DNA from 2 places in the Stenotrophomonas sp. YJH_SMC_81 genome. Region 1 is predicted to be linked to the other one. Evidence: riboswitches for the same ligand, from Rfam matches in the RefSeq annotation. Region 1 holds a riboswitch; the other holds the start of a gene.

Region 1 (4,446 bases):
TACCCGGGGTGGCACCGGCCGCCAAGCAGATGGGCAAGTACGTGGCCGAGGTGATCCGCGCGCGCCTGCACGGCAAGCCCGAGCCCGGCCCGTTCAAGTACGCCGACTACGGCAACCTGGCCACCATCGGCCGCATGGCCGCGATCGTGCACCTGGGCCGGCTGCAGCTTTCCGGCGTGCTGGCCTGGTGGTTCTGGCTGGCCGCGCACGTGTTCTTCCTGATCGGCTTCCGCAACCGCATCGTGGTGCTGCTGAACTGGGCAGTCGCGTACTGGAGCTACCAGCGCAGTGCGCGGATCATCTTCGGTGATGATCAGGATGACCGGCGGCCGAGGCGGTAGGGCTGCACGCAACGGGGTCGGATCCCTTTCCACAGGAAAGGGCTCTGACCCGGTCAACACCCTCCACGCATGGCGTGGATCTACTGGTTCATCGGGCCACCGGACACCCGCCGTTTCGACCAGGTCCGGCAGAAGTCCTCCTTCCTCGCGGTGTCGGCAATCTGCGCGGCACTCCAATGCCGGGTGATCCAGATCGTCAGTGCGGTACTGCTGAGATGCCAGCGCAGCATGCCGCGCTGCGGTTGCCGCCACAGGTAGCGCCGGGCAATCCAGAAGGCCTCCCGCTCCACTTCAGGCACCTTCTTCATCGCGTCCTTGTCGAAGAACTGGGCGGTAAAGCGCCAGGGGTTCATCGGCTGGTATCCCGCCCGTGGCTCGCTGCTACACGCAGCCACACCACTGGGCGCACGGTCGGCCGGCTTCGGCCGACCGCCTGCCAATGCCAGCCCGAGCAGGTACAGCAGGCCAGGCAGCAGCGCGATGCCGGCGACCAGCACGACGACGGAGATCCATGCTTTGCCGGCGGCACGCATCGCTCACTGTGCCTTCGGCTTTGGATACCACAACGCGTTGACGATGACCCAGCGCTGGTCGAAGCGCCCCATGTGGAAGTAATCGACGAACCAGGGGGTCTCCAGCCGCACCGAGGCCGCGTTGCCGGTCACGTCCAGCACCGTGCAGAGACGATCCCATTGATCCTTCGGGGTCTTCAACGCGCCCTGCTTCGTCAGCGAGACCAGTTCTTCCTTCGACATCCGGCGCAGGCCCAGGCGTTCGTCGGGTGTATCGCCGAGCACAGCGCGCTTGGCCAGGTCCGGATGCAGGGAGCGGGCGACGCGCTGCGGGTCGGCCTCCAGCTGGCCGTCGACGTAGTCGTGGCAGGTGGCTTCGATGGCCGCGAGGGTGGCCGGGTCGGCGGCAGGGCTCGTTGCTGCGGAAAGAGCGAACAGCAGGGCGATCGTGGACATCCGGGTCTCCAGCTCTGGGCGCGGGGCGATCATCGCATGGGCCGGGTAGCCCATCCACGCGTGGCGTGGATCTACAGGACCGGCGCCTGCAGCCAGGCCAGCTTGCGTTCGCGGGGCTGCTGCTTGAGTTGCCACTCGGCGCGTGAGGCGGCGGCCCGGTCCGGGTATTCGCGCACGGCCAGCACGCGCAGCGGTGGCCGGGCCCGGGTGTAGCGCGCGCCCTTGCCGGCCTGGTGGGCGGCGAAACGCGCGTCCACGTCGGTGCTGATGCCGGCGTAATAGCTGCCATCGCGGCATTCGAGCAGGTACAGGAACCACGGGCGGGCGGAAGGGGCCATGCCTGGATTATGCCGTGCTGCACTGCAGCGGATATACTGGCGCCCGAATGCAGGAGAGAGGCGCCGCGCTGGCGCCCGCCGAAGGCGCAGGCTCCCATGATCGCTCAGGCCGGTGGGCTGGAATCCCACCAACCATGCATTCGACTCGCCGAGCTGGAGAGAGGTCACCGGGCATGCCCGGGACGATCCGCCGAAGGGGCACGCGGCCAACGCCGCTGAACTCTCAGGCAAAAGGACAGCGGGAGCGGCACCGGTCATCGTCATCCCGTCATTGCGCAGGCAGTGGTGGCAGTTGCGCATGGCCGGCCCCACCGCGCCCGGAGCCTGTTCCATGCTGCTGTCCATCATCTACCTGATTGCCATTTCCGCCGAAGCCATGACCGGTGCACTGTCTGCCGGCCGCCGCCGCATGGACCTGTTCGGTGTGGTCATGATCGCCTGTGTCACTGCCCTCGGTGGTGGATCACTGCGCGACATCCTGCTCGGCCACTACCCGCTGGGCTGGGTGAAGCATCCCGAGTACCTGGGGTTCACCGTATGCGCGGCGCTGATCGCCACTTGGGTGGCACGCTGGATGCACCACTTCCGCCGCACCTTCCTGGCACTCGACGGACTGGGCCTGATCGCCTTCACCCTGATCGGCTGCTCGATCGCGCGGGAAGCCGGCCATGCGATGCCGATCGTGCTGATCGCCGGCATGCTGACCGGGGCGTTCGGCGGCGTGCTGCGCGACATCCTCTGCAACGAGGTGCCGCTGATCTTCCAGAAGGAGCTGTACGCGATCATCGCGCTGCTGACCGGCGCGGCGTATCTGTTGCTGCTGCAGTGGGGCGTGGCCGACGCCACCGCGATCCTGTGCTGCCTCGGCGGCGGCTTCGCGCTGCGCCTGATGGCGATCCACTACCGCTGGGAAATGCCGAAGTTCGTGTACCACGACGAAGTGCATTGAGGTTCGCGTTCGCCTGGGGTTCCATGCTGGGCGCGGATCGACTGCACCACCCCGGCGATGTACCTGGCGCTGTCGCTCATGCGCAGCGCCAGGCGCATCGCCGGTGCAGATGGGCCGGTCTCCAACTCCGGCCGGCCCTGATCGCGGCCGCACCCCCGCAGGCGCTGGCCGCCATCCACACACGTGCCGCCATCAGGCGGCTTCATTCACGCCGCTTCGGACACCTTCACTTCACGACGGGCACGCACGGCCGCAGCCAGTCGCTCCAGCACGGTCACGGTGGTGTCCCAGTCGATGCAGCCATCGGTGATGCTCTGCCCGTAGACCAGCGGCTGGCCTTCCACCAGTTCCTGGCGGCCCCCGACCAGATGGCTCTCGATCATCACGCCCACGATGCGCTGTTCGCCGTCTTCCATCTGAGCGGCGATGTCGTCGATCACCTTCGGCTGGTTCTCGGGGTTCTTCAGGCTGTTGGCATGGCTGGCATCGATCATCAGGCGCGCCGGCAGCTTGGCCTTGGCCAGCACCTGGCAGGCCTCAGCCACGCTGCCAGCGTCGTAGTTCGGTTGCTTGCCACCGCGCAGGATCACATGGCAATCCGGGTTGCCGGTGGTCGACACGATGGCAGTGCCACCCTGCTTGGTGACCGACAGGAAATGATGCGGGTTGGATGCCGCACCCACCGCGTCGGCGGCGATCTTCACGTTGCCATCGGTGCCGTTCTTGAAGCCGACGGGGCACGACAGCCCCGAAGCCAGCTCGCGATGCACCTGGCTTTCGGTGGTGCGTGCGCCGATCGCGCCCCATGCCACTAGGTCGGCGATGTACTGCGGCGAGATCACATCGAGGAATTCAACACCGGCCGGCAGGCCGAGCTTGTTGATGTCGCGCAGGAGGCCACGGGCGACGCGCAGGCCCTTGTCGATCCTGAAGCTGCCGTCCAGGTCCGGGTCGTTGATCAGGCCCTTCCAGCCCACCGTGGTGCGCGGCTTCTCGAAGTACACGCGCATGACGATTTCCAGCTCGCCAGCCAGCGCGTCGCGCAGCGGCTTCAGGCGCTGGGCGTACTCGATGGCGGCCTTCGGGTCGTGGATCGAGCACGGGCCCACCACCACCGCCAGGCGGTCGTCACGGCCGTGCAGGATCTGGTGCAGGGCCGCGCGCGAGGCGCTGACGGTGTCGGAAGCCTCATCGTCACAGGGCAGCATCGCCAGCAGCTGGGCGGGCGGTGTCAGCGGTTCGATGGTGCGGATACGCAGGTCGTCGGTGTGCGGGGGCATTGCAGGAGATCTCCGGAACGTTGGGGGTCCCCAGCGTGGCGGCATGAAAAAAGCCGCCAGGTTCGCTGGCGGCTTTCGGGAATGCGTCTGAAGCTTTCTTCAGGGTGAGCGCAGTCCTTCCTCCGCCAGTGGCTTCGGAAAGTAATACCAGTAAAAGCGGGTGGCGGCTGCGTTCATGGGATCTATTGATAGCACAGCTTTTGCGCAGTGCAAAATGTTTCATCCGCAACTGGGCGCGCGGTTCAGTGATGCGCCTGACCGCGCAGCCCACGCGGTGGCCGCCGTGCAAGGTCGCTCATCTTCCATGCACTTCCACGTCCAGCAGCAGGCCTTCGTGGATGTCGGCCCAGCGCTCCAGCACGCGGTCCAGCTCCTGCCGGGCCTCGTCCAGCTGCTCGGGATTGAGCAGGGAACGGGTGGTGTAGAGATCGGACACCAGCCGGCGCAGTACCGCTTCCGGGATGGCCACCGAGGGCCCTTCCATCTGCGGCAGCTGCAGTGCCGGCGTATCGCCCTGCGGGCCGTACAGCGTTACCTGGAGCGTGCTCTGCATGATCAACTTCCCTGCGG
Region 2 (4,446 bases), on a different contig from region 1:
TCGCGGTCCAGGCGGCCGTCTTCGATCGCGCTGATTTCCTCTCGGATCTGGATCATCGCGTTGATGAAGCGATCCAGCTCGTGCAGCGACTCGCTCTCGGTTGGCTCGACCATCAGCGTGCCCGCGACCGGGAAGCTCAGGGTCGGGGCGTGGAAGCCGAAGTCGATCAGGCGCTTGGCGACGTCCTCGGCACCGATGCCGCTGGTCTTCTCCAGCGGGCGCACGTCCAGGATGCACTCGTGCGCCACCAGGCCGTTACGGCCGGTGTACAGGGTCTTGAAGTGCGGAGCCAGGCGCTTGGCAATGTAGTTGGCGTTGAGCTGCGCGACCTGGGTGGCCTTGCGCAGGCCTTCACGGCCCATCATCGCGATGTACATCCAGCTGATCGGCAGGATCGAAGCACTGCCGAAGCTGGCCGCGCTGACCATGCCGACCGGGCCGTTGTCACCCAGCTTGCCCGGCAGGAACGGGGCCAGGTGCTCCTTGACCGCGCACGGGCCCACGCCCGGGCCACCACCGCCGTGCGGGATGCAGAAGGTCTTGTGCAGGTTCAGGTGCGAAACGTCCGAACCCCACTTGCCCGGCTTGGCCACGCCGACCAGGGCGTTCATGTTGGCGCCGTCGGTGTACACCTGGCCGCCGTGCTTGTGGATGATCTCGCAGATCTCGACCACCTCTTCCTCGAACACGCCGTGCGTGGACGGGTAGGTCATCATGATCGCGGCCAGGCGGTCGCTGTACTTCTCGGCGTTGAGGCGGATGTCCTCGACGTCGACGTTGCCGTTGGCATCGGTCTTGGTCACCACGACCTTCATGCCGCACATCTGCGCCGAGGCCGGGTTGGTGCCGTGTGCCGAGTCCGGGATCAGGCAGATGTCGCGGTGGCCTTCGCCGCGCGAGCGGTGGTAGGCACGGATCGCCAGCAGGCCGGCGTACTCGCCCTGCGCGCCGGAGTTCGGCTGCAGGCTGACCGCGTCGTAGCCGGTGCATTCGACCAGCATCGCTTCCAGCGTGTCGATCAGTTCCTTGTAGCCCAGCGCCTGGTCGGCCGGCACCAGCGGGTGGATCTGCGAGAACTCCGGCCAGGTCACCGGGATCATCTCGGCGGTGGCGTTGAGCTTCATGGTGCACGAGCCCAGCGGGATCATCGTGCGGTCCATCGCCAGGTCCTTGTCGGCCAGCGAACGCAGGTAGCGCAGCAGTTCGTGCTCGCTGTGGTGGGTGTTGAACACCGGGTGGGTCAGGAACGCGGACTGGCGCAGCAGGCCGGCCGGCAGCGCGTCGGCGGTGCTGGCGTCCAGCGCCTCGACGTCAGCCTGCGCGCCGAACACGGTGGCCAGCGCGACCACGTCGGCGCGGGTGGCGGTCTCGTCCAGGCTGATGCCGACCGAGTCGCTGTCGATCGCGCGCAGGTTGTAACCGGCGGCGCGTGCCTTGGCGTGGATCTCATCGGCATGCACGCCGGTGATGTGCAGGGTGTCGAAGAAGTCGCCACCGACCTGCACGCCGGCGTTGCGCAGTGCCGCAGCCAGGATCGAAGCCAGGCGGTGGGTGCGCCGGGCGATGCGGGTCAGGCCTTCCGGACCGTGGTAGACCGCATACATCGAGGCCATCACCGCCAGCAGCACCTGTGCGGTACAGATGTTCGACGTCGCCTTCTCGCGGCGGATGTGCTGCTCACGGGTCTGCAGGGTCAGGCGATAGGCCGGGTTGCCCTGGGCATCGATGGAGACACCGATCAGGCGGCCCGGCATCGAGCGCTTGTAGGCGTCACGGCAGGCCATGAACGCGGCGTGCGGGCCGCCGAAGCCGAACGGCACGCCGAAACGCTGGCTGTTGCCGACCACGATGTCCGCGCCCCATTCGCCCGGTGCGGCCAGCAGGGTCAGCGCCAGCAGGTCGGTGGCCACGGCCACCAAGCCGCCGCGTGCGTGCACGGCCTCGACCAGGGCCTTGTAATCGCCGATCTGGCCGAAGGTGTCCGGGTACTGCAGCAGCAGGCCGAAGGCTTCCGCTTCCAGTGCTTCGGCGGGGGTGCCGACGCGCAGCACGATGCCCATCGGTTCTGCGCGGGTGCGCAGCAGTTCCAGGGTCTGCGGGTGCACGGCGTCGTGCACGAAGAAGGTGTCCGACTTCGACTTGGCCGAACGCTTGGCCAGGGTCATCGCTTCGGCGGCGGCAGTGGCTTCGTCCAGCAGCGAGGCGTTGGCGATCTCCATGCCGGTGAGGTCGGCGCACAGGGTCTGGAAGTTGATCAGCGCTTCCATGCGGCCCTGCGAGATCTCGGCCTGGTACGGGGTGTAAGCGGTGTACCAGGCCGGGTTTTCCAGGATGTTGCGCAGGATCACGTTCGGGGTGTGGGTACCGTAGTAGCCCTGGCCGATGAAGCTGCGCAGCACGGTGTTCTTGTCGGCGATCGCGCGGATCTTCGCCAGTGCCTGCACTTCGGTCATCGACTCCGGCAGCGCCAGCGGCGCCGGCGACTTGATCTTGGCCGGCACGATGGCATCGGTCATCGCATCCAGCGACGCGTGGCCGACGACGTCGAGCATCTGCGCGATCTCGGCATCGTTGGGGCCGATGTGGCGCTCGACGAACGCATTGTGGTGCTCGAGCTCACGCAGGGAAGGGGTGTTCTGGGACATGGCGAAGGATCCGTCAGGAAAGGGCACACGCACGGGCACAAGCCGCCGGTCGGCGGTCTGCGGGGCGCCCCTCTGTCCTTTTGCCTGAGAGTTTGGAAGCGCGGAAAACCGCAGCTTCGTGCCCCTTCGGCGCCGGATCGAACCGGTCTCTCCAGAGTTCTGTTACGGGTGGTATCGGGCCTGAGCGATTACGGGCGTTGCGCCTTCGGCAGCGGTGTTCCGCTTCTCCCACCGTGTTGCCCGCCGATTATAGCCCGTTGCGGGCCCGCTGGCCGTCTACGGGCCTGGCCGCTGCGCCTGAATGGCCGATGGCCCGGACGTGCGTTTTGTGCATCGCTGCATGGCATCAGGCGCAATCCCCACCTATGATGGCCAGATACCCGAATTCATCTGGCGCCCTCCCTGCAGACAGGGACCGGCGCCCGCCGTGCGTGCCGCGCATGGCCCTGCCGGACGCCTTTCCCATGACCGCCGCTGTTGCTCCCTCCACCCGCCGCATGGCCCTGCTGCTTGCCGGCCTGGCCATGTTCGGCCCGTTCTCGATCGACACCATCTTCCCGGCCTTCCCGCAGCTGGCCCAGCGCCTGGCGGTGGACGAGGTGGCGGTGCAGCAGACCATCAGCGTCTACCTGCTGTTCTACGGCCTGATGAGCCTGGCGCACGGTCCGCTGTCCGACGCCTGGGGCCGCAAGCGGGTGATCCTCGGTGGCCTGGTGGTGTTCGTCGGCGCCTCGGTGGGCTGCGCACTGTCCACCGACCTGACCACGCTGCTGGCGTTCCGTGCGCTGCAGGGCCTGTCGGCGGGTGTCGGCATGATCGTCGGCCGCGCGGTGATCCGCGATCTGTACCACGGCCATGACGCGCAGCGGCTGATGAGCCAGGTGTCCATGCTGTTCGGCATCGCCCCGGCCATCGCGCCGATCATCGGTGGCTGGATCCTGCTCAGTGGCGCGGGGTGGCCGCTGATCTTCTGGTTCCTGGTGGTGTTCGGGCTGGTCCTGCTGGCGGCCACTGCACGCTACCTGCCCGAGACCCATCCCGTCGAAGCGCGCGTGCCGTTGTCGCCGCGCGTGCTGCTGCGTGATTACGTGCGCATCGGTTTCAATCCACGCTTCCTGCGCCTGGCGCTGGCCGGCAGCATCGGCTTTGGTGGAATCTTCCTGTACATCTCCTCGGCGCCGGTGTTCGTGATGCAGCACCTGCACCTGGGCGAGGGCGGTTTCGCCTGGTTGTTCATCCCGACCATCGGCGGCATGACCACCGGCTCATTCCTGTCCGGGCGCATGGCCGGGCACACCACGCCCACCCGCCAGGTCTCCATTGGTTTCGGCCTGTGCGCATTGTCAGTGCTGTTGAACGTTGGCTACGTGGTGCTGTCGCCACAGTTCGTGCTGCCATGGGCGGTACTGCCGATCTTCCTGGGTGGCATGGGCATGGCGCTGATCTTCCCGATCCTGGCGCTGGCGGTGCTGGACATGTACCCGCATCAGCGCGGCCTGGCCTCGTCGCTGCAGGCCTTCGTGCAGCTGATGATCAGCACCGTGGTGGCCGGCGTGGTGTCACCACTGCTGAGCGGCAGCCCGCTGCACTTGGCACTGGGCCAGGCGGCGTTCTTCGGCGCCGGTTTCGTGTTCTGGTACTGGGAACACCAGCGCGAGCGCGCGGCGCAGGCAGCCTGCACGGGTCACTGAGCAGCGCGCAGGGGTAGGGTGGGCCGCGATGCCCGAAACACTTGCGGCAGGGAACGGCCGGACTAGGCTGGGCATTCCAGCCAGCCGGTGCGTGGGTGCACGACAGCCAG

Evidence for each region. A riboswitch is a leader RNA that binds a small molecule or an ion and turns the genes downstream of it on or off. The one in region 1 is predicted to bind glycine.
Region 2: another riboswitch for glycine. It lies ahead of gcvP (aminomethyl-transferring glycine dehydrogenase); the one in region 1 lies ahead of AC5P8U_RS04655 (trimeric intracellular cation channel family protein).

Annotation. Positions count from the first base shown of each region.
Region 1 covers NZ_JCAFUB010000002.1:229,466-233,911, reverse strand. Annotated here, with positions in the region: gene AC5P8U_RS04675 (NAD(P)/FAD-dependent oxidoreductase) at 1-341, shown strand, start outside; gene AC5P8U_RS04670 (hypothetical protein) at 422-874, opposite strand; gene AC5P8U_RS04665 (nuclear transport factor 2 family protein) at 878-1,309, opposite strand; gene AC5P8U_RS04660 (GIY-YIG nuclease family protein) at 1,381-1,647, opposite strand; glycine riboswitch at 1,688-1,777, shown strand; glycine riboswitch at 1,791-1,894, shown strand; gene AC5P8U_RS04655 (trimeric intracellular cation channel family protein) at 1,979-2,596, shown strand; gene AC5P8U_RS04650 (3-deoxy-7-phosphoheptulonate synthase) at 2,803-3,876, opposite strand; gene AC5P8U_RS04645 (hypothetical protein) at 4,172-4,429, opposite strand.
Region 2 covers NZ_JCAFUB010000001.1:531,781-536,226, reverse strand. Annotated here, with positions in the region: gene gcvP (aminomethyl-transferring glycine dehydrogenase) at 1-2,645, opposite strand, end outside; glycine riboswitch at 2,708-2,810, opposite strand; gene AC5P8U_RS02480 (multidrug effflux MFS transporter) at 3,110-4,336, shown strand.